DNA from 3 places in the Pinisolibacter sp. DMC100 genome. Region 1 is predicted to be linked to each of the others. Evidence: riboswitches for the same ligand, from Rfam matches in the RefSeq annotation. Region 1 holds a riboswitch; each other region holds the start of a gene.
What was found. A riboswitch is a leader RNA that binds a small molecule or an ion and turns the genes downstream of it on or off. The one in region 1 is predicted to bind cobalamin.

Region 1 (7,795 bases):
GCCCAGCGCGAGGTCTGCGAGCGGGGCGGGCGGGCCGCGGCGGGCGAAGGCCGCGTCGAGCGCCGTCGGGTCGAGCCGCTCGGGCGCATCGAAGAGGCCGAACCACAGGAGCGGCAGGCGGCGATCGGGCGCGAGCGAGGCGAGCAACGTCGGCTCCAGCACGTGGCCGAGCTCGTAGGAGAGGAAGCCGCAGGCATGCAGCCCCTCGGCGCGGGCGGCGTCGAGCGCGGCGAGGGCCGGCTCGACCTCCTCCGGGCGATCGGCACGGATCACGCGATGCGGCTTCGCATAGAGGAAGGCCGGGCGGCCGGGCGCCAGCCGGTCCTCGACGAGGACGAAGGGGCGTTCGAGATCGGCCAGCGGATCGCGGCGATCGGCGGAGGACACCGGCTCAGCCTCCGGTCGCGGCGAGCGGGGTGGCGGCCGGCTCGACGGCGTCCAGTCCCGCCCGGTCCATCGCCTCGGCATCGGCGAGCAGAGTCGCGGCGGGGCCGGTCGCGACGATGCGGCCGTCCTGGAAGAGCACCGCGTCATGGGCGAAGCGATGGGCCATGGCGACGTCGTGGGTGGTGAAGACCAGTGTCGTGCCGGCCGCCTCGAGCGCTTCGAGCGTGGCGAGCAGGCGGCGGGCGGAACGGGCGTCGAGGCCGGCGGTCGGCTCGTCGAGCAGCAGGATCTCCGGCCGCATGGCGACGGCCCCGGCGATCGCCGCGCGCTTCTTCTGGCCGAAGGACAGCATGTGGGTGGCGCGGTCGGCGAGGTCGGCGATGCCGAGCGCCGTCAGCGCCTCCTCGACGCGGGCGCGCGCCTCCGCCGGCGCGAGGCCGAGGTTGAGGGGCCCGAAGGAGACGTCCTCGAAGACCGTCGGGGCGAAGAGTTGATCGTCGGCCTCCTGCAGCACCAGACCGACGCGGCGGCGCCAGGCGACGAGGCCGGCGCGGTCCCAGGCGACGGGGGCACCGGCGAGCGCGATGCGGCCGGCGCTCGGGCGCAGGGTGCCGTTCAGATGGAGGAGCAGCGTCGTCTTGCCGGCGCCGTTGGGGCCGAGGATGGCGAGGCGGCGGCCGCGTTCGACCGTGAGGTCGATGCGGTCGAGCGCCGCCACACCGCCGGGGTAGACGTAGGAGAGGCCTTCGACGGCGAGGAGGCTCATGCGAAGACCCATCCGAGAAGCGCGAGGGACGTGAGCACCGCGCAGGTCGCGGCGAGACCGGTCGGCGAGACCGGGCGAGCGGGCGAAAGTACGGCCAGCGCGCCGCCGTTCCAACCGCGGGCGGCGAGCCCGATCTCGAGCCGGCGGGCGCGATCGAGCGTGCGCGGCAGGAGGTTGGCGGCGACCATGCCGGCGGAGCGGATGCGGCTCTTCCAGTCGATGTCGCCGAGCCGGGCGGCCCGCGCCGCGTTCATGGCGGCGGCGGTCTCGCCCGTCACCTGCAGGAAGCGATGGACGAGCAGGGCGAGTTCGACGAACTCGTCGGGCACGCGCAGGCGGCGCAGACCGGCGACGAGATCGGTCGCCGGCGTCGTCGCCGAGAGCGTCAGCAGGCCCGCGACGGCGGCGCTCGCGCGCAGCGTCAGGGTCGCGGCGGCGGCAAAGCCGCCGGGCGCCCAGCCGATGCCGTCCGGTCCGATGGTGACGAGCAGCGTCGCCGCGCCGGTCAGCACGAAGCCGAGCGGGGCGGCGAGGAGCCGTGCCCACGTCGCCAGCGGCACGCCGGCCCGCCACGTCACGGCGAGCGTCGCGACCACGAGGATCGCGACGGCCGTCGGCCAGGGCGGCGTGAGGAGGGCGAGGGCGAGAAGGCCGAGCCCGAGCAGAGCCTTCTCGGCGAGCGAGCGGTCGCGCCAGCGGTTGCCGGCGGCGATCCTATCGATCGGCGTCATCGCGACGGCGGCTCCCGCTGCGGCGGCCCAGTGCATAACCGAGGATGCCGGCGCCTACCGCGGCCTGGAGGGCGAAGAGCGCGCTCTCGATCTCCTTCGACGGCGGTTCCCAGAAGGGCTTGGTCCAGCGTTCGTAGCCGGGGTGGCTCGCCTCGATCGCCTTGGAGCCGATGTCGTCGGTGCCGGTGAACTCGCCGCCGAAGGGCAGCACCAGGGGTGCCGCGACGATGGCGGTGGCGACGAGGAGGAGGACGATCGAGGTGCGGTTGGACAGCGTCGAGGTCATCGGCCGGCCTCCGCGATCTTGCCGTCGAAGGCGCCGGGAATGCGGCCGACGAGGGCGTTCATGACGACGACGACGAGCAGGCCTTCGGCCAGGGCGAGGGGAACCTGCGTCACGGCGAAGATGCCGGCGAACTTCACGAAGGCCCCGGCGATGCCCGAGGTCGGGTCGGGGAAGGCGAGCGCCAGTTCGAAGGAGGTGACGACATAGGTCGCGAGGTCGGCCAGCGCCGCGCCGAGGAAGACGGCGACGGTGGCGGGCAGGCCGACGCGGGAGGCGAGCTTCCACGTCGCCCAGCCGACCCAGGGGCCGGCGATCGCCATCGAGAAGACGTTGGCGCCGAGCGTGGTGAGGCCGCCGTGGGCGAGCAGCAGGCCCTGGAACAGCAGCACGATCACGCCGATCGGCGCCATCACCGCGGGGCCGAAGAGGACGGCGCCGAGGCCGGTGCCGGTCGGGTGCGAGCAGGAGCCGGTCACGCTCGGCAGCTTCAGCGCCGAGAGGATGAAGGTGAAGGCGCCGGCGGCGGCCAGCGTCAGGCGCGCCTCGGGGCGTTCGCGCAGGGTGCGGCGCAACGAGACGAAGCCGCCGACCACGAAGGGAGCGGAGACCAGCGTCCAGCCGAGCGCGTGCGGCGCGGGCAGGAAGCCTTCCATGATGTGCATGTCTTCCACCTCGATCTACGAGCGCGTCGCCCGTGAAGCGAAGGCCCGCGACGCGGGACACTCCGACAACGCCTACCGGGACACCCCGCCCGAGGGACGCGAACGACGCTCATGCGGATGGCAGGTCTCCTGGCTCGCGGGTCGTCGAGATCCGGACGGCCTTCCCGATCGTGCTCCCCCGGGTGGTCTCGGGGGCGATCAGTGACCGATCGCCCGCAGGCGATCTTCGTCCGGACCCCTCGCCGCTCACAGTCGCGGGGGCGGCCACGGCTCGGGCGCGATTCGGCCCTTCCGTGTTCCCTTTTCACCGCCTCGGAGGACTCCGACGCGGCACCATCACACCCGGAATCGTAGACGTCGGTCGCGATCGGCGCAAGGGCCGGCCGGGGCGAGGGGGCGGGACCGCGACGGATTGACGAGACGCGGTCTTCGCCGTCATGGTCGGGTGATGACGATGTGGACGCCCGGACGATGGAAGCGCCTTGTCGCCGCCGCGACGCTCGCGGTGGCGCTGGTGCTCGTCGCCTTCGCGCCGCGGGTACTGCCGGGCTTCGTCACCGCGGCCGATCTGGTCGAAGGATCGGGCATCGCGGTCGCCGGCATCTGCACCGCGCCGGTCGACGCCGCACGCGCGGCGGAAGACATCGCCGGCCACCGCGTCGACCACGCCGATCACTTCTGCGGCACCTGCGTGCTGTTCTCCGCGCCCGGTCTCGGTGCCGTGGCGGCGGCGGAGGTGCCGGCGCCGCGGCTCGTCGCGGTCGAGCGGCTGGCGTGGCGGGACGAGGCGGGGACGACGGTCCTCGCGCCGCGGGCGACGGCACGCGGTCCGCCGGCGGCGTGATCCGCCCATCCACCGACGTTTTCCTTCCCGGCGACGGCCCGGACGCCCGACGCGGCGCGGCCCGATCGCACCCCACGCGAAAGACTGATCCCATGAAGACCATCCGGACCCTCGCGTTCGCTTCCAGCCTCGCTCTCCTCCTCTCGGCCGGTGCGGCGCTCGCCCACGGCTACAAGGTCGGCAACCTCGAGATCGACCATCCCTGGAGCCGCGCCACGCCGAAGGCGGCGCCGGTCGGCGGCGGCTATCTCACGGTCAAGAACACCGGCACCACCGACGATCGTCTGGTGGCGGTGAAGTCGGACGTCGCCAAGACGGTCGAGATCCACGAAATGTCGATGGACGGCGGCGTGATGAAGATGCGTGCCCTCGACAAGGGCATCGAGATCCCCGCCGGCAAGACCGTCGAGCTGAAGCCGGGCGGCTTCCACGTGATGTTCATCGGCCTCGGCGGGCCGATCGAAGTGGGCAAGGCCTTCAAGGGCACGCTGGTGTTCGAGAAGGCCGGCTCGGTCGACGTCGACTTCGACGTCGAGGCGCAGAAGCCGATGGACCATTCCGGCGGCGGCATGAACCACACCGGCCACTGATCGGCGGCGCGACGCGACGCAAGAGGGCGGCCCTCGGGGCCGCCCTCGTTCTTTGCCGGAAGCGTCCGTGCCGCCTCAGTCGCGGGGGCGGGTGAGGATCGGCAGATAGATGGCGAAGAAGCCGCCGAAGGCGACGATCCAGCCGAGCGCCGCCACGTGCAGCAGCGCGAATTCGGCCCAGCCGAAGCCGGCGGCGACGCGGGCGAGCGCCGCGACGGTGCAGGCGACGTAGAGGGCCGCGATCGGCCGCGTCGCGTGGAGCGGCAGGCCGGCGTGGCCGAGGCTGGCGCGGCTCATCACCGCCAGCGTGGTGAGTCCGATGGCGCCGACCGTCCAGGCGTGGAGCGCTGCGGTCGGGGCGAGGTTCGCCCCGGCGATGCTCGCCGCGAGAGCGAGGCAGCCGAGGCCGACGAAGACGCGGGCGACGTGGAGCACCACCAGCAGCGCCTCGCCGGTCGTCCGCCAGCCGGCCCAGCGGGCGAGACGGGCGAGATCGACGACGCCGGCGATCGCAAGCGCGACAGCCGTCACCCGGTGTTCGGGCAGCACCACCCAGATCGCCAGCGCGATGCCGACGACGATGCTCGCCACCTGATCGAAGCGGGCGAAGGGCGTCGGCATGCGGCCGGGGCCGCGCGGCCTGAGCCAGTTGGCGGTGAAGCTCGGGACGATGCGGCCGCCGATCACCACCACCAGCATCAGGATCGCGGCGATGGCGATGCGGATCGCGAGCGGCGCGGTGCCGCGCATCGCCAGTTCGACGTGGAAGACGGCATTCGACACGGCGAGCAGGCCGACGAGGCCAACGACCTTGAGATTGCGCCAGTTGCGCCCGACGACCACCTCGCGAGCGGCGACGAAGGTCAGGCCGAGGGGGAAGAGCAGGTCGAGGATCGCCGTCGCCACCGCGCCGAGTGGCGCCGAGGCGAAGATCGCGACACGGCCGATCGCCCACAGCACGACGAGGACGAGCAGCGGCCGGCCGACCACCGGCAGACGCCCCGTCCAGTTGGGGATGGCGGTCAGCAGGAAGCCGGCGATCGCCGCGCCGGCATAGCCCCACAGCATCTCGTGGGCGTGCCAGTCGATCGGCGCGAGCCGGCTCGGCAGGGTGATCATGCCTTCCCACAGCGGCAGCCACAGCGCCACCGCCAGCGCCGCCCACAGGCCGGCCGCCAGGAAGAACGGGCGAAACCCGCCGGTGAGCCAGGTGGGGCCGCGATGGGCGCGGTATCCTTCCGCGGTGCGGGCCATGAGATTTCTCCGTCCAAAGTTCAACTTCGCCACCTCGTGCCACGCCGGCGGCTTCGGCCTCTTGATCCATGGCAAGGCATGGGTCTTTGATGGCACCGAAGGTCGGGCCGGTCGCCCGGCCGCCCGCCTGCCCAGAGGGTCATGATGTCCGAAGTTGTTACCGCCGTCGTTCCGATCGGCGTCGTCACCGTATCCGATCGCGCGACGCGCGGCATCTACGAAGATCTGTCGGGTCCGGCGATCGAGGCCTATCTCGAGGAAGTGCTGGCGACACCCTTCCGCATCGAGAAGCGGCTGGTGGAAGACGAGCGCCCGGCGATCGAGGCGGCGCTGATCGATCTGTGCGACGTCGCCGGCTGCTCGCTGGTGGTGACGACCGGCGGTACCGGGCCGTCGCCGCGCGACGTGACGCCCGAGGCGCTCTTCGCCGTCAGCGACCGGATGATGCCGGGCTTCGGCGAGGCGATGCGGGCGAAGAGCCTGACCATCGTGCCGACGGCGATCCTGTCGCGCCAGGAGGCGGGCCTGCGCGGTTCGTCGCTGATCATCAACCTGCCGGGCAAACCCTCGTCGATCCGCGACTGCCTCGACGCGGTGATGCCGGCGGTGCCCTACTGCATCGACCTCGCCGGCGGCTATCGGCTCGAAACCAAGCCGGAGCGCATGGTCGCCTTCCGGCCCAAGGGCAAGTGACATGAACGACGATCCGATTCTGGCGGCGCTGGTCTACCCGGCCGGCGAGGGGACCATGCTCGCCGACATGGCGGAGATCGCCGCCGCCGCGGGCCTCGCCGTCGCCGGCATGATCCAGCACGACGAGCGCCGCCCCAATCGGCGGCGCTGCGACATGTCGCTGGTCGACCTCGCCACCGGGCGGCGGTTCCACCTGTCGCAGGATCGCGGCGCCGACGCGCGCGGCTGCCGGCTCGACCACGGCGCGCTGGAGGAGGCCGCCGGTCTGGCGCTCGCCGCGCTCGACACCGAGCGACTGCCCGATCTCCTGGTCCTCTCCAAGTTCGGCAAGCGCGAGATCGAGGGCCACGGCTTCCGTCAGGTGGTCGAGAAGGCGGTCGAACTGGGCGTGCCGCTGCTGGTCGGCGTCACCGCCGAGAACGTCGGCGGCTTCCGCGACTTCGGCGGCGGCTACGAGGCGGTGTTCGAGGACCGCGCCGAGGCGGAGGCGCTGATCGCCTCGCTCGCCGCGCGGCGTCGCACGGCGGCCTGAAGATCGAGATTGTAGTCCGAAAGTACCGCAATTCGACGTTGCTTCGCGCGTCGAACGGGCTCACCATGCCTGCCGTCCGCGACGGGAGGGCAGCGTCATGGCGAAAAACATCCTGATCTTCTCCGACGGTACCGGTCAGGCGGGCGGGCTGCTGCCCGACGAGGAACGCTCCAACGTCTACAAGCTCTTCGCCGCGACGCGCAGCGATCAGCAGAACGGCATCTCGCCGAAGGATCAGGTCGCCTTCTACGACCCCGGTCTCGGCTCACCGGCCGACGGAGCGGAGCTCAAGGTCGGCATCTTCCGCAAGATCTACAACGTGCTCGCCGGAGCGACCGGCCTCGGCATCACCCGCAACATCGAGGACTGCTACTGCGCGATCCTGCGCCTGTGGCGGCCGGGTGACCGGATCTGGCTGATCGGCTTCAGCCGCGGCGCCTATACGGTCCGGGCGGTCGCCGGCGTGCTCGGCCTCGTCGGTATCCCGACCGAGATGCCGGACGGCACGCCGCTGCGCCGCGACGACACCAGTCTGCGGGCGATCGCCGCGGACGCGGTGGCGGTCTACAAATACGGCAACATCAGGCGGCGTAAGCCGGGCGTCGACGTCGCGGCGATCGACGCGGAGCGCAAGCGGCGGGCGGAGGCCTTCCGGGACGACTACGAGGCGGCGCCGGGAAGCCCCCATTTCATCGGCGTCTTCGATACGGTCGCCTCGATCGGGCTCTCGACCCGGGCGGTCCGGGCGGCGATCCCGATCGGCGGCGCCCTCGCCGTGCTGTTCGCTCTCGCGGGTTGGCTGGTCCGCTGGATCTGCGGCGGGCCGGCGACGGCGCCGATCGTCGGCAGGGTACTCCAGGGGGCACTGTTCGGCGCAGCGGGCCTCGCGACGGCGGTGGTGCTCTTCGCCCTCGTCCTCTGGTTCAACCAGAAGGCCGGGCGGGCGGGTTTCCTGTCGGGGATGCAGCTCGCCTTCAAGGACCGGGTGCTGGGCTCGGGCGTCGGCCATGCCCGCCATGCGATCTCGATCGACGAGAACCGCTTCGACTT
Region 2 (7,795 bases), on a different contig from region 1:
ATCCGGTTCGGGTAGGCGTTGTTGAGGTCGCGGAACACCGTGACCTTCATCAGGTCCGAATGCAGCGCCGACACGCCGTTGATCTTGTGGCTGCCGATATAGGCGAGATGGCCCATGCGGACGCGCCGGCTGCCCTGCTCGTCGATGATCGACAGCGCCGAGAGCAGCCCACCGTCGGAATTCTTCTTCTTCATCTCGTCGAGATGCAGCGCGTTGATCAGGTAGATGATCTGCATGTGGCGCGGCAGCAGCCGCTCCATCAGGCCGACCGGCCAGGTCTCGAGCGCTTCCGGCAGCAGCGTGTGGTTGGTGTAGGAGAAGGTCGCCTGGGTCATCTCCCAGGCCTTCGCCCATTCCACCTCGTGGATGTCGACCAGAATGCGCATCATCTCGGCGACGGCGATCGCCGGATGGGTGTCGTTGAGCTGGATCGCCACCTTCTTGGGCAGCGTCGTGATGTCCGCGTGCTGGTTGAGATGGCGCCGCATCAGGTCCTGCAGCGAGGCCGAGGCGAAGAAGAACTCCTGCCGGAGCCGCAGTTCCTGACCCGCCGGCGTCGCGTCCGACGGATAGAGCACCTTGGAGATCGCCTCCGCCTTGACGCGGGCGGCCGCCGCGCCGACGTGGTCGCCGGCGTTGAAGGCGTCGAGCCGCAGCGGATCGGCGGCCTTGGCCGACCACAGGCGCAGCGTGTTCACGTGCTGGCCGCGCCAGCCGACGATCGGCGTGTCGTAGGCGACCGCGAGCACGGTCTCGGCCGGGCGCCACTCGTGACGCACCGTGCCGTCGCGCTCGGTCATCGCCTCGACCCGACCGCCGAAGCCGATCGGATAGGCGACTTCGGGCCGCGCGAATTCCCAGGGGTTGCCCCAGGTCAGCCAGTCTTCCGGATATTCGAGCTGCCAGCCGTCCTTGATCCGCTGGCGGAACAGGCCGTTCTCGTAGCGGATGCCGTAGCCGTAGGCCGCGATCGACAGGGTCGCCAGGCTCTCCATGAAGCAGGCGGCGAGACGGCCGAGGCCGCCGTTGCCGAGCGCGGCGTCCGGCTCGACCTCCTTCAGCAGGTCGAGATCGACGTCGAGGCCGGCGAGCGCCTCGCGCACCGTGTCGATGACCTGGAGATTGCCCATCGCGTCGAACAGCAGACGGCCGATCAGGAACTCGAGAGAGAGGTAATAGACCCGTTTCTCGTCGTCCTGGTAGGTCTGGGTGGTGGAGTGCATCCACTCGTCGACGATCATGTCGCGCACGGCGAGCGTCGTGGCGACGAACCAGTCATGGGTCGAGGCGGCGACGGCATTCTTGCCGACCGCATAGGTGAGTTTCTCGACGATGGCGGCGCGGACGCCGTCGACCGTTGCGGAGGCCCCCTTCGTCCCGGTGCTCGAGTTGCCGACCAGTTCGATCATCGCGTCCGCTCCTTCCCGTTCGCCGAGGAGGTACCGGAATCACACGATCGTCGCGTGTGATTCCGGCGAGGTCCCCCGAGGCATCGATGCCACGTTTCCGATGACGAAAGCAATTACGATGCCTACGGGTTCTTGCGGGTAGCGACCTTCCGCCCTTGCAGGGCTCGCTCGATCAGCTCCAGGCGTCGGCCTGGACGAGGCTCTCGACCTTCCACGCCTCGCGGGCCCGCTGCGCCGCCATCCAGTTCGGCATGAAGGTGAAGGCCTCGTCGAGGATGTGCGGCGTGTGGCGGCCCGGCGAATAGTGCAGCGCCCGGTCGACATATTCCTCCAGCGCCGGCTTGAAGGTCGGATGGGCGCAGTTGGCGATCACGGTCTTGGCCCGGGCCTTCGGCGAGAGGCCGCGCAGGTCGGCGAGACCCTGCTCGGTGACGATCACCTGGACGTCGTGCTCGGTGTGATCGACGTGGGAGACCATCGGCACGATGCAGGAGATCGCCCCGCCCTTCGCCACCGAAGGCGTCATGAAGAACGAAATATAGGCATTGCGCGCGAAGTCGCCCGAGCCGCCGATGCCGTTCATGATCGACGTGCCCATGATGTGGGTCGAGTTGACGTTGCCGTAGATGTCGGCCTCGATCATGCCGTTCATGGCGATGATGCCGAGGCGGCGGATGACCTCCGGATGGTTGGAGATCTCCTGCGGGCGCAGCACGATCCGCTCGCGGTAGAAGTCGATGTTGTCGAGGAACTCCTTCGTCGCCTCCTCCGACAGCGACAGCGCCGTCGCCGAGGCGTGCGTCAGCTTGCCCGACTTGATCAGGTGCAGCATGCCGTCCTGGAGCACTTCGGTGTAGGCCGAGAGATTGTCGAAATGGCCGTGCTCGAGATCGGCCATCACCGCGTTGGCGACGTTGCCGACGCCCGACTGCAGCGGCAGCAGATTGGCCGGCAGGCGCCCCATCTTCACCTCGTGGTCGAGGAAGTCGATGATGTGATGGGCGATCTTCTTCGACGTCGCGTCGGGGGCGGTGAAGGCGGTGTTGCGGTCGTGGGCGTCGGTCTCGACGATCGCCACGATCTTCGACGGATCGACGCGGAAGAACGGCTGGCCGATGCGGTCGTGTGCCGTCACCATCGGGATCGGCTTCCTGTGCGGCGGCCGGTCGGTGCCGTAGTAGATGTCGTGCATGCCGGCGAGCGCCAGGCTCTGCCAGGAATTCACCTCGAGGATGATCTTGTCGGCGCAGTCGAGCCAGGTCTTGTTGTTGCCGATCGACGACGACGGGATCAGCAGCCCGTCCTCGGTGATGCCGGCGACCTCGACCACCGCGACGTCGAGCTTGCCGAGGAAGCCGAACCACACCGTCTGGGCGACGTGCGAGAGGTGGATGTCGATGTACTCCATCTCGCCGGCGTTGATGCGCTTGCGGCAGATCGGATCCGACTGATAGGGCAGCCGCATCTCGATGCCGTCGACCTTGGCGAGCGCGCCGTCGAGTTCCGGCGCCGTCGAGGCACCCGTCCACACCTTGACCTTGAAGGGCCGACCCTGCGCGTGCTCCGCGTCGATCCGCTTGGCCAGTTCGATCGGCACCGCCTTCGGATAGCCCGCGCCGGTGAAGCCGCTCATGCCGACGGTCGCACCGTCCGGGATCAGGGCAGCGGCTTCGGCCGCCGTCATGACCTTGGAGAAGAGACGGGAATCGAGAATCCGGGAAGGCTTGGTCGCAACGTTCATCTCGGGGAGGCCCTTTGGCACCGTCGCCTGATTTCGGCGACGAACCGCCTTCTCCGGCGAACCGACGGCAATCGGTCGGCCGGTCACGGCGATCCATGGTTCGGCAGGTTCATCTCGGACGGATCGCCCCGATCCGCCCGGAACATGCTCGCGACCGAAGCCCAGCGCTCTCTCTCGCCCTTGCCCTGCGACGAACGAGCCGCGTCTTTCGATCTCGTCGATTGAAATAACGAGCAACAGCCCCGGCTCGAACCCATACGAAAGCATTTGAAAGCAGTGCAGCATGGATCGCGGCGACAAATCCGCCGTGCAGCCGATTCGGCAATTTCAATGCCTTGCGACCGATTGCTCACAAAATTCGGAACATGATACCGAATATTCGCATTCATGCATTGCTGCACCGCACATGTATGCGAAAATCGCATGTCTCGCGCGCAGGGCGCCGCGTCTGCGACCTTCGGACGAGACGGTGGGCAATCCGACCGTTTTCGGCCGGAAATCGGCGGTCCAAGCGGGCGCTCGCCGGCCGCTTTCCTTGACAGTCGCGTGAAACGCCCCTTATCTCGCCGCGTCGACGGTCCCGCGGGCACTCCCGCGGGCGAAGAGGGAATGCGGTCGAGCCTCTCGGTCCCGAGAAGCTCCAAGCCGCGGCTGCCCCCGCAACTGTGAGCGGAGAGTGCCGACGCCGAATGCCACTGGGTTTCCCCGGGAAGGCGGCGTCAGCGCGATCGATCCGCGAGCCAGGAGACCTGCCGTCGCGCCCGAAATCCCCGACCGCCGGAGGGGCGGAGAAGGAGAGCATCGCCGTGACGACACCCGTATCCCGTCCCGAAACCGCCCGTCCGACGACGGTGCTGGTCTGCGTCAACTGCCGCCGCGAGGGCGACGCCGAGGACGCCCCGCGCGCCGGCCGCCGCCTGCACGACGCCCTCGCCGCCCGTGCAGAGGCGCACGACGACGTCCGCGTCGTCGGCGTCGAGTGCCTGTCGGTGTGCAAGCGCCCGGTCACCATCGGCTTCGCCGACGACACCAAGTGGACCTATCTCTACGGCGAGTTCGACGAGACCGCCGCCGACGAGATCGTCGCCACCGCCCGCCTCTACGGCGAGACCGACGACGGTCTGATCGCCTGGAAGAGCCGCCCGGTCGCCTTCCGCCGCGGCGTCGTCGGCCGCATCCCGCCCTTCGCGGTCGCCACCGCCAATCCGGAGGGCCGCCCGTGAACGCCTTCGCCAAGATCCCCGTCACCATCGTCACCGGCTTCCTCGGCGCCGGCAAGACGACGCTGGTCCGCCATCTGATCGAGAACGCCCGCGGTCGCCGCATCGCCATTCTCGTCAACGAGTTCGGCGACGTCGGCGTCGACGGTGCGCTGCTCTCCGACTGCGGCGACGAGAGCTGCCGCCCCGCCGCCGTGGTCGAACTGACCAACGGCTGCCTCTGCTGCACCGTCGCCGACGACTTCATGCCGGCGATCGAGAGCCTGCTCGCCCTGCCGAACCGTCCCGAGCACATCGTGGTCGAGACCTCCGGCCTCGCCCTGCCCAAGCCGCTGGTGAAGGCCTTCGACTGGCCGGAGATCCGGGCGAAGCTCACCGTCGACGGCGTCGTCGCCGTGGTCGATGCCGCCGCCGTCGCCGACGGCCGCTTCGCCGACGATCCGGCGGCGCTGGCCGCAGAGCGGGCGAACGACGCCGCGATCGATCACGACAATCCGCTCGAGGAGGTCTACGAGGACCAGCTTCTCGCCGCCGATCTCGTCGTGCTCAACAAGGCCGATCTCCTCGGCGATGCCGATCTCGCCGCGATCGAGGCCGAGATCCGCGCCGCCGTTCCGCGCGCCGTGAAGGTGGTGCGCGCGACCGAGGGTCGGGTCGATCCGACCGTCGCCCTCGGCCTCTTCGCCGCCGCGGAAGACGACCTCGCCGCCCGCCCCTCGCACCACGAGGCCGAGGGCGAGGAGCACGACCACGACGACTTCGAGACCATCGTGGTCGACGTCGCCGCGACCCCCGACGCCGAGAGCCTCGTCGCGCGGCTCAGGACCGTCGCCGAGGCCCACGACGTGCTGCGCATCAAGGGCTTCGTCGAAGTGACCGGCAAGCCGATGCGGCTTCTGGTGCAGGGCGTCGGCGCCCGCTTCCGTCATGCCTTCGACCGCCCGTGGCGACGCGACGAGACGCGCGCCGGCCGCCTCGTGGTGATCGCCGAGAAGGGCCTCGACGCCGCCGCCGTCCGCGCCGCACTCGCGTCCTGAGGAGGGCTCCATGCATCTCGTCGCCGATCAGGTGCGATCGCTCGACGAGACCGCGCGGGCCGTCGACCTCGCCCAGACGCCGGGCGAGGTCGCCTTCCTCTCCTTCTCCGACAGCGACCTCGGACTGGTCGCGAGCCTCGCCGAGGAACGCGGTGACGCCCTGCCGTCGCTGCGCCTCGCCTCGCTCGCCGACCTGCGCCATCCCTATTCGATCGACCTGTGGCTGGAGCAGGTCGGGCGCCACGCCAAATTCGTCCTCGTCCGCCTCCTCGGCGGCCTGGACTGGTGGCGCTACGGCGTCGACGAACTCTCCGTCGCCGCCCGCAATCGCGGCATCGCCCTGGCGATCGTCCCCGGCGAGGCCCGCGCCGACGAGCGGCTCGACGCCGCCTCGACCATCCCGATCGAGGACCTCCGCCGCCTCTGGGCGTGGTTCCAGGAAGGCGGCCCCGACAATGTCGGTTCGGCCCTCTCGTGGATCGCCGCCCGCCTCGGCCGCCCCGCGACCTGGGACGAGCCCCGGCCGCTCCCCGCCCACGGCGAATTCGCCGCCGCCCGGCGCGAGGGCACCGGTCCGCTGGCGCTGATCACGCTCTACCGCTCGATCTGGGCCGCCGCCGACACCGCGCCGATCACCGCGCTCGCCGATGCGCTCGCCGCCCGCGGCCTGTCGGTGCGCGCCGAATGGGCGACGAGCCTCAAGGACGGCCGCGCCGTCGAAGGGCTCTCGCGCCTGATCGAGACGGTGAAGCCTTCGATCGTCGTCAACACCACAGCCTTCTCCGCCCGGCTCGACGACGGCACCTCGGTGCTCGACCGCGCCGGCGTCCCCGTGCTGCAGGCGGTGCTGGCGACCTCCGATCGCGAGGCATGGCGCGCGTCCAGCCGCGGCCTCGGCGCCTCCGACCTCGCCATGAACGTGGTGCTGCCCGAGGTCGACGGCCGCATCGCGACGCGGGCGATCTCCTTCAAGGGCCGCAACGAGCGATCCGCCACGCTGGAACACGCCCCCGCCCGCCACGTCCCCGACGACGCCGGCATCGCCGCGGTCGCCGATCTCGCCGCCGCCTGGGTGCAGCTGGCGGAGACGCCGCGCGAACGCCGCCGGCTGGCGATGATCGTCTCGAACTATCCGGCGAAGGGCGGCCACACGGCTTACGCCGTCGGCCTCGACACGCCGGCCTCGATCGTGACGATCGCCGAGGATCTGGCCGCGGCGGGCTACGCGGTGACGCCGCCGCCGGAGGCAGGCGAGATCATGGCGATGCTGGAAGGGCGAAGCGCCGCTTCGAAGACGCCGGGGTCGACGTCCGTGCGCGATCCATCGAGACGCGCCTGCGGCGCTCCTCGGGATGAGGCGCCGGAGAATGCCGTGGCAAATCCGGAGAATGCCGCGGCAAAACAGACGCCTCATGCTGAGGAGGCGGCCGAAGGACGCCGTCTCGAAGCATCGCGCACGGCATCGCCCTCGGCTCGACCGAATGAAGCGGCTCCATCGCAGGAAGAGAAGGGCGAGCCCCCCGCCCTTCCCCTCGCCACCTACGAAACCCTCTTCGCCGACCTCCCCGAAACGTTTCGGGCCTCCGTCCTCGCCGCCTGGGGGCAGCCCGGCGAGGACCCGGCGCTCGTCGACGGCGCCTTCCCCTTCGCGACGCTGGCGCTCGGCAACCTCCTCGTCGCGGTGCAGCCCGATCGTGGCCTCGCCGCCGATCGCAAGGACGCCTATCACGACGCCTCGCGCCCGCCACGCCATGCCTATGTCGCCTTCTACCTGTGGCTCCGCGAGGCAGCCCGGATCGACGCGATGATCCACCTCGGCACCCACGGCACGCTCGAATGGCTGCCGGGCAAGGCCGCCGCCCCCGCCGCCGACTGTGCGCCGACGCTCCTTCTGGGCGCGACGCCGATCGTCTACCCCTTCGTCGTCAACAACCCCGGCGAGGCGGCACAGGCCAAGCGCCGGCTCTCGGCGATCGCGCTCGGCCACATGACGCCGCCGCTCGCCAAGGCCGGCTCCCACGGCGCCGCCGCCGAGATCGAGGCGCTGCTCGACGAGTTCTCTCAGGCCCAGACGCTCGACGCCCGCCGCGCCCGCATGCTCGCCGAGACCATCCTCGAGCGCGCCCGCGAGACCGGCCTCGACGCCGAGAGCGGCATCGCCCCGGAGATGGACGCGGCCGAGGCGCTGACCCGGCTCGATGCCTGGCTCTGCGATCTCAAGGACGCCCGCATCTCCGACGGTCTCCACGTCTTCGCCCGCGCGACCTCCCCGGCCCTGCGCGAGACCGCCGCCGCGACTCTGGCGGAAGACGCCGACGCGACCGCCCGCGCCGCCCTCGAGGGCGCGCTCGAGGCCTGCGCCACGGCCGAACGCGACGGGCTGATCGC
Region 3 (7,795 bases), on a different contig from region 1:
TCGGTGCCGCCAAGGCCGAAGCCGTGGCCACTCCGGTCCACGAGCGCAAGGTCGATCAGTACGGCCGCGCCTATGCCACCGGCAAGCGCAAGGACGCGGTCGCCCGCGTCTGGCTGACCCGCGGCACCGGCAAGATCACCGTCGACGGCAAGGACTTCAGCGCCTACTTCGCGCGTCCGGTCCTCCAGATGCTGATCCTGCAGCCGATCCTCGCCGCCGATCGCGACGGCCAGTTCGACATCATCGCCACCTGCGAGGGCGGCGGTCTGTCGGGCCAGGCGGGCGCTCTGCGTCACGGCATCTCCAAGGCTCTGACCTATTTCGAGCCCGAGCTGCGCGCCGTCCTGAAGCCCTACGGCTTCCTCACCCGCGACAGCCGCGTGGTCGAGCGCAAGAAGTACGGCAAGCGCAAGGCTCGTCGTTCGTTCCAGTTCTCCAAGCGCTGATCGCGCGGACGAGTTCCGGATTTCGAAAGGGCGGCCTCCGGGCCGCCCTTTCTGCGTTTCGGGCTCGGTTCTTCCGCCTTTGCCGTCACAGGCACTTCAGATAGGCGTCGAAGACCCAGCCGAGCGGGGGACCGAGGGTTCCGTGCATGTCGGAATCGTGGATGTAGGCCCAGCTCTTGCCGGCGACCGTGGTGCGGGTGCGTACCGCCACCCAGACGCCGTTGGCGATGGTGCCGACGATCTTGCCGTTCGGATCGGCGCGCACGTTGAGTTGGGTGCCGGTCGGGTCGGAGACGACGCAGGTGCGGTCGAGTTTCTGGGCGGCGACGGGCAATGCGCCGGATGCCAGGACGGCGAAGGCGGCGAGAGCGAGCGTCGCACGGGCGAGGGCAGGGATCGACATGGGGCACGTCCTCCTGCGGTTCCGCGAGGTCGCGGAGCGAGCGCATGTCGGGGTCGCGCGCGAGGCGCGACCGACCGACGATCGAATGGTAGGGTGTGCGCCCCGCCGTCGTCCAGCCGGACGAGAGGCGGAGCGTAGGACGCGGTGGAGCGCGGAGAGACGAGACGATGGCTACCGGAACCGGTGATCCCCTTCGGCCGCGGCCGACCGACAATGCCGTGTTCGGCCCGCTCTCCGGCGGGGCGGCGGAGCCGACATACGGCGGCGTGCTCTCCTTCATGCGGCGGCGCTATTCGCGCGACCTCGAAGGCGTCGACGTCGCGATCCTCGGCATTCCCTTCGATGCCGCCGTCTCCAATCGGACGGGCTCGCGCTTCGGGCCGCAGGCGATCCGGCGGGCGTCCGCCATTCTCGACGGCGATCCGCAGTATCCGTTCCATTTCGACCCGTTCGAGGTGCTGAACGTCGTCGATCGCGGCGACGTGTCGTGGGACTACGCCCGGCCGTGGGAGGCGCACGACTGCATCCATGCGCAGGCGGCCGAGGTGGTCGTCTCGGGCGCCAAGCTGTTCTCGCTCGGCGGCGATCATTCCGTCACCTATCCGCTGCTCGTGGCGCACGCCGAGAAGCACGGGCCGCTCGCCATCGTCCATTTCGACGCCCATCAGGACACCTGGGGCGACGAGGGGCAGGCGGGGCCGGGGCACTGGACCGATCACGGCGCCTTCGTCCGGCGCGGCGTCGAGGCCGGCGTGATCGACGCGTCGCGCTCGATCCAGATCGGCATCCGCACGCATGCGCCGCGCGACTGCGGCCTCGAGATCGTCTGGAGCTACGAGCTCGAGACGCTGTCGATCGCCGACGTCGTCGCGCGGATCTACGCCCGCGTCGGCGACGCCAGGGCCTACATGACCTTCGACATCGACGCCCTCGACCCGGCCTTCGCGCCGGGGACGGGGACGCCGGTCGCCGGCGGGCTCACCTCGCGCGAGGCGCTGGCGATCCTGCGCGAACTCGGCCGCATCGACTTCGTCGGCGGCGACGTCGTCGAGGTGGCGCCACCCTACGACCACGCCGACCTCACGGCGATCGCCGGCGCGGCGGTCGCCCAGACCTGGCTCGGGCTCGAGGCGGAGAAGCGACGACGCTGACGGAAGGGCGGCCCCGCGCGGCCGCCGTCTTCCCCTCGTCGTCGAAATCCGTCATACGTCCCGACCAGTCTTCCGAGGATCGAATTCCCATGTCCGACACGATCAACGTCGCCATTCTGGGTGCGTCCGGCTACACCGGCGCCGAGCTGTTGCGGTTCCTGCTGAACCATCCGAAGGTCCGCATCGCCGCGCTCACCGCCGATCGCAAGGCCGGCACCACCATCGCCGAAGCCTTCCCGCAGTTCGTCGGCTGCGACCTGCCGCGCCTGATCACCATCGCCGAGGTGGACTGGGCGGGCGTCGATCTCGTCTTCTGCGCCCTGCCGCACGCCACCACCCAGGAGGTGCTGAAGGCGGTGCCGGCGCGGATCAAGATCGTCGATCTCTCCGCCGACTTCCGCCTCTCCGATCCGGCCGCCTACGAGTACTGGTACGGCCACGCCCATCAGGCGCTGGAGCTGCAGAAGGAAGCGGTCTACGGCATCACCGAGTTCGCTCGCGAGGCCGTCGCCGAGGCCCGTCTCGTCGCCAATCCGGGCTGCTACACCACGTGCTCCCAGCTGCCGGTGATCCCGCTGATCGAGGCGGGCGCGATCGATCCGGACGAGATCGTCATCGACGCCAAGTCGGGCGTCACCGGCGCCGGGCGTTCGCTGAAGGAAGCGAACCTCTATTGCGAGGTCGCCGACGGTTTCCATGCCTACGGCGTCGGCCATCACCGCCACATGGCGGAGCTCGAGGAGGGCTTCTCCCGCGCCGCCGGCCGGCCGGTCCTCTGCTCCTTCACGCCGCATCTGGTGCCGATGAACCGCGGCATGCTGGCGACCGTCTACGTCAAGCTCGTGGGCGGGGCGACGCCGCAGTCGATCTCCGAGATCCTCGAAAAGCGCTTCGCCGGCGAGACCTTCGTCAAGGTGCTGCCCTTCGGCACGGCGCCGCAGACCCGCCACGTGCGCGGCTCCAACCGGGCCTACATCGGCGTCTTCGCCGATCGGCGGCCGGGCCGGGCGATCGTCATGTGCGCCATCGACAATCTGGTGAAGGGCGCCTCGGGCCAGGCCATCCAGAACATGAACTGCATGATGGGCTGGCCGGAAGATCTCGGCATCGAGACGGTCGGCGTCTTCCCCTGATCGACCCACCTCTGCGCGACGTCATCGAAGGGCCGGCGGCGACGCCGGCCCTTCTTCGTCGCATGGCTGGACGCGATCCAATTCAATCGATACGACTTTCGTCGTAGACCGTTGGTCGATCGTGGAAAGCCGCAAGTCTCCAAGGGGTTTGCTCAATCCGTTGAAATTTCCCGAAGATTCGGCGCGCTGCCGTCGCATCTGTGGAAACCCGCAATTGAGACGTCGCCGTGCGCGCCGTATGGCGACTTCCCATGCGCGGCACGCGGAGCGGACATCTTGCTCTCGCATGCGTCGAGACGACCGACGAGGGTCGCGGGGACGCCGTCGCGGGGTGACGACCGAGAGGGGGAGACCTTCATGCAGATCCACATGCCCGATCACATCCTGCCGGAGATGCCGCAGGAGGTGCGCAAGAGCTGGCACCAGATCCTCTATGTCCAGGTGCTGATCGCGATCGTGCTCGGCGCGGTCGTCGGCTGGCTGTTCCCGGCCTTCGCCACCAACGAGTGGATCAAGGCGATGGGCGACGGCTTCATCAAGCTGATCAAGATGGTGATCGCGCCGATCATCTTCTGCACCGTGGTGTCGGGCATCGCGCACATCGACGACGCCAAGAAGGTCGGCCGCGTCGGCGTCAAGGCGCTGATCTACTTCGAGATCGTCTCGACCTTCGCGCTCGCCATCGGCCTCATCGTCGGCAACATCGTCGCTCCCGGCCACGGCTTCCACGGCCAGGGCAATGCCGCCGCGGTCGCCCAGTTCACCGCGCCGGAGAAGCAGCAGAAGTCGGTCGACTTCGTCATGAACATCATCCCGGACAGCGTCGTCGGCGCCTTCGCCAAGGGCGACGTGCTGCAGGTGCTGCTGTTCTCGATCCTCTTCGGCTTCGCGCTGATGATGCTCGGCGACAAGGGCAAGCCGGTGCGCACCCTGATCGACGACGTCGCGATGGGCGTGTTCGGTGTCATCGGCATCGTCATGAAGGCCGCCCCGATCGGCGCCTTCGGCGCCATGGCCTACACCATCGGCAAGTTCGGCCCGCAGGCGCTCGGCAATCTCGCCGGCCTGATCGCCACCTTCTATCTGACCGCCGCGCTGTTCGTCTTCCTGGTGCTCGGCACCATCGCCCGCATCGCCGGCTTCTCGATCTTCAAGTTCCTCGCCTACATCAAGGACGAGCTGCTGATCGTGCTCGGCACCTCCTCGTCGGAGAGCGCCCTGCCGCAGATCATGGCCAAGCTCCAGCGTGCCGGTTGCTCCAAGCCGGTCGTGGGTCTGGTGGTTCCGACGGGTTACTCGTTCAACCTCGACGGCACCAACATCTACATGACGCTCGCCACGCTGTTCATCAGCCAGGCGCTCGGCTTCGACCTGTCCTTCCAGCAGCAGCTGATCATCCTGGTCGTCGCCATGCTGACCTCGAAGGGTGCCTCGGGCATCACTGGCGCCGGCTTCGTGACGCTGGCCGCCACCCTCGCCGTCGTCGATCCGCGCCTCGTCCCGGGCATGGCGATCGTTCTCGGCATCGACAAGTTCATGTCGGAATGCCGCGCGCTCACCAACATCATCGGCAACGGCGTCGCCACCGTGGTCGTGGCCTGGTGGGAGGGCGAGCTCGATCGCGACAAGCTCCACGCCGCGCTGAACCCGACCAAGGCGGTCGCCGCCCCGGCCGGTGCCGACCAGACCGAGGCCGCTCCGGCGGAGTGATCGGTCGACCTTCTCCCGAGAAGACCTGCCCGCCCGGAGCGATCCGGGCGGGCTCTTTCGTTTCGGACTTCCGGAAACCCCGCGGACGTGGCATCCCTCGCGGCGGTTCGGTGCCCGCCCACGCGGGAGAATCGGGAACGCGGTGGAAGTCCGCGACGTGCCCAACACCGTGAAGGGGGACTGCTCCGACACCCCGCGAGGGGAGAGCCACCGGGCGACCGGGAAGGCGTCGGAGCGGGGTGATCCTCAGTCGGGAGACCGGCCGAGCCGAAGAGGTCCCAGCGTCTGGTCGGCGCCGGGTCGCGTCGACACGAGGGGATCATCGATGTCGCGCACCACCTTCGCGCCCGCCGCCGCGGGCGATCATGCGTCGCCGTCGCCGTCGCCGTCGTCGTCGTCGTCCGCCGTCCCGCCCGAGGGCGACGGTCTCGTCATGGCCGACTTCTCCGCCTTCGACGAGGCCGATCGCGCCGCCGTCTACCGCGCCATCGCGACGCGGCGCGACGTGCGCGGCGAGTTTAGGCCGGATCCGATCGAACCGGATGTACTGCGGCGCCTGCTCGAGGCGGCGCACCGGGCGCCGTCGGTCGGCTTCATGCAGCCGTGGAACTTCCTCGTCCTGCGCGATCCGGCGGTGCGGGCGCAGCTCCACGACGCCTTCCTCGAGGCACGCGAGCGCGAGGCGGCGCTCTTCCCGGACGACCGGGCGGCGATCCATCGCCGGCTGAAGCTCGAGGGGCTGCGCGAGGCGCCGGTCGTCGTCGTCGTCACCTGCGACCGCGATCGGGCTGGACCGGTGGTGCTGGGGCGGAGCGCCGATCCGGCGACGGATCTCTACAGCTGCGTCTGCGCGGTGCAGAACCTGTGGCTGGCGGCTCGGGCGGAAGGCATCGGCGTCGGCTGGGTCTCGATCCTCGACAAGGACCGGGTGCGCGCCGTGCTCGGCATTCCGGAGGCGATCGAGATCGTCGCCTGCCTCTGTCTCGGCCGGGTCGACGCCGCCTTCGCCTCGCCGGAACTGGAGCAGCGGGGATGGCGGCAGCGGCTGTCGCTCGACGACCTCGTCTTCGAAGAGGCGTGGGGGCAGCGCGCCGCCGACGATCAGGGCACGATGCGGGCGTGGACCACGGCGACCTCGTCGGCGTAGACGCGGCGCCAGCCGGGCGAGCGGTCGAGGAGATCGATCGCCGCCGTGCCGGTGGACAGCAGCGTCCAGCCGATCTTCGGATCGGAAAAGACCTTGTCGAAGCTCGACAGCCCCTGCAGCGACACCGCCCTGCGATAGAGCGCGACGCGCTTGCCGCCGTAGAGCTCGGTGCGGCCGTCGATGAAGGTCGGGACCCCTCGCGCGATCAGGAAGCCGCCGAAGCCGTAGTCGTTCAGCACCGCGCCGGTCACGCCGGCGGCACGGGCGGCGGCGAGGGCCTCGGCGGGGGCATTGTCGCGCGGCGGGGCGATGTCGCGCAGCGGCAGCGTCGCCGCGGCGAGGAGGGCGAGGACGAGGGCACCGATCGTCAGGGCCCGCGGTGGGGGCGGGACGTCGCCGTCCGGCCGGCCGATGCGGGCGGCGATCGGCTCGATCGCCACCAGCGTGCCGACCAGCGTCAGCAGCGCGGTGTGGCGGACATGGGCGAGCGCCATGTGGAAGAGCAGGAGCAGCAGCAGCAGCCGCGCGAGCGGGATGCGGGCGCCCGCCGTGGCGAGCAACGCGATCACCGGCAGCAGCACCGCTTCCAGCGGGTTGAAGCCGGCGAAACTCTGCGGCCGCCATTCCATGATCGAATCCTGCAGCCCCTCGATGCCGATCACCGAGAAGGCGGCCTTCCAGGTGCCCCAGCCGTAGGGATGCACCAGCGTCGCCAACGCCGCGGCGAGGCCGAAGAGGCCCCAGCGCAGGGCGAGACCGCGGCGATCGGCCGGATCGGCCCGCATCAGCGCCTCGAGCGCGACGATCGGCACGACGCCGAGGCCGAAGAGCCAGGAGGCGTGGAGATTGGCCCAGACCACCATCACCAGGAGGAGTGCGGGGCGGGGCGCGCGGGCCTCTTCCGCCGCACGGAGGAGGCCGAGCGTCCACAGGACCGTCGGCAACCAGGCGAGCGCGTGCGGCCGGGCGAGGATCTGGCCGGCCATCAGCATGTAGACCAGGGCGAGCACCAGCGGCGTCACCAGCGCCGGCAGGCGGGCGAAGGCCTCGCGTGCCAGCACCAGCACGGCGGCGGTGGCGACGGCGGCGGTCAGCGCCACCACGCCCGCCCAGCCGGCGAGGCGGAAGGCGAGGGCGAAGAGCACCTGGCTCAGCCATTCCTTGGCGATCCACGGCTCGCCCGCGACCGTGTGCGACCACAGGTCGACGGTCGGGAAGGCGCGGTGCGTCAGGATCCAGTTGCCGATCGTCGCGTGCCACATCGAATCGGGATCGCCGAGGACGCGGGAGCCGCTCGCCGCCAGCAGCGCGAAGAGGAGGGCTGCGGTCGCGACGAGCGTCGCCGTCGGCACCTTCGCCCGTGGCACGGGCGGTGCGAGCACGGCGAGCGAGCGCAGGAAGGCGAGCACGGGCGAGGAGGCGTGATCGGGCATGGCGGGCCGGCGTGCGAGAGGCGAGGGGCGCGACGGCGTCGCGGCCCGAAACCCGGAGGGGCTTCGAGCCGCGAGCGTGTCACGATCCACCTTGCGATAGTCTCAACGCCGGAGCGTTTCCGGGCGGGCGCCCTGCGCGATCACGCCTTGACGCGGACGTAGGAGCCCGGCGCGTCCTCGATGATCTTCAGCTTGCCGCCGCCGGGCTCGCGCGCCGGCACCATCTCGGGGGCGAGCGAGAACAGCCAGTCGCGCCAGTGCGGCCACCAGGTGCCGGGGTGCTCGGTCGCCTTCGCATACCAGCCCTCGATGGTGCCCTCGACCCTGGGGCCGGTCCAGAACTGGTACTTCGGCTTGTCGGCCGGGTTGACC

Region 2: it holds a riboswitch for cobalamin, as region 1 does, so the genes downstream of both, ACT541_RS09965 (DUF1636 family protein) here and ACT541_RS13565 (energy-coupling factor ABC transporter permease) in region 1, are expected to answer to the same signal.
Region 3: it holds a riboswitch for cobalamin, as region 1 does, so the genes downstream of both, bluB (5,6-dimethylbenzimidazole synthase) here and ACT541_RS13565 (energy-coupling factor ABC transporter permease) in region 1, are expected to answer to the same signal.

Annotation. Positions count from the first base shown of each region.
Region 1 is NZ_JBQUZT010000003.1:96,135-103,929, forward strand. Features, by position in the region: gene ACT541_RS13545 (aminodeoxychorismate synthase component I) at 1-387, opposite strand, end outside; gene ACT541_RS13550 (energy-coupling factor ABC transporter ATP-binding protein) at 392-1,153, opposite strand; gene cbiQ (cobalt ECF transporter T component CbiQ) at 1,150-1,884, opposite strand; gene ACT541_RS13560 (energy-coupling factor ABC transporter substrate-binding protein) at 1,868-2,170, opposite strand; gene ACT541_RS13565 (energy-coupling factor ABC transporter permease) at 2,167-2,832, opposite strand; cobalamin riboswitch at 2,935-3,185, opposite strand; gene ACT541_RS13570 (hypothetical protein) at 3,287-3,676, shown strand; gene ACT541_RS13575 (copper chaperone PCu(A)C) at 3,769-4,266, shown strand; gene ACT541_RS13580 (NnrS family protein) at 4,342-5,520, opposite strand; gene mog (molybdopterin adenylyltransferase) at 5,665-6,213, shown strand; gene ACT541_RS13590 (DUF2478 domain-containing protein) at 6,215-6,745, shown strand; gene ACT541_RS13595 (phospholipase effector Tle1 domain-containing protein) at 6,843-7,795, shown strand, end outside.
Region 2 is NZ_JBQUZT010000002.1:217,407-225,201, reverse strand. Features, by position in the region: gene ACT541_RS09975 (glycogen/starch/alpha-glucan phosphorylase) at 1-1,409, opposite strand, end outside; gene ACT541_RS09970 (acetyl-CoA hydrolase/transferase family protein) at 1,582-3,150, opposite strand; cobalamin riboswitch at 3,709-3,921, shown strand; gene ACT541_RS09965 (DUF1636 family protein) at 3,957-4,373, shown strand; gene cobW (cobalamin biosynthesis protein CobW) at 4,370-5,407, shown strand; gene cobN (cobaltochelatase subunit CobN) at 5,418-7,795, shown strand, end outside.
Region 3 is NZ_JBQUZT010000002.1:114,562-122,356, forward strand. Features, by position in the region: gene rpsI (30S ribosomal protein S9) at 1-446, shown strand, start outside; gene ACT541_RS09510 (SH3 domain-containing protein) at 532-849, opposite strand; gene speB (agmatinase) at 1,017-2,000, shown strand; gene argC (N-acetyl-gamma-glutamyl-phosphate reductase) at 2,090-3,133, shown strand; gene ACT541_RS09525 (dicarboxylate/amino acid:cation symporter) at 3,503-4,843, shown strand; cobalamin riboswitch at 4,935-5,124, shown strand; gene bluB (5,6-dimethylbenzimidazole synthase) at 5,277-5,990, shown strand; gene ACT541_RS09535 (hypothetical protein) at 5,945-7,423, opposite strand; gene phaC (class I poly(R)-hydroxyalkanoic acid synthase) at 7,564-7,795, opposite strand, start outside.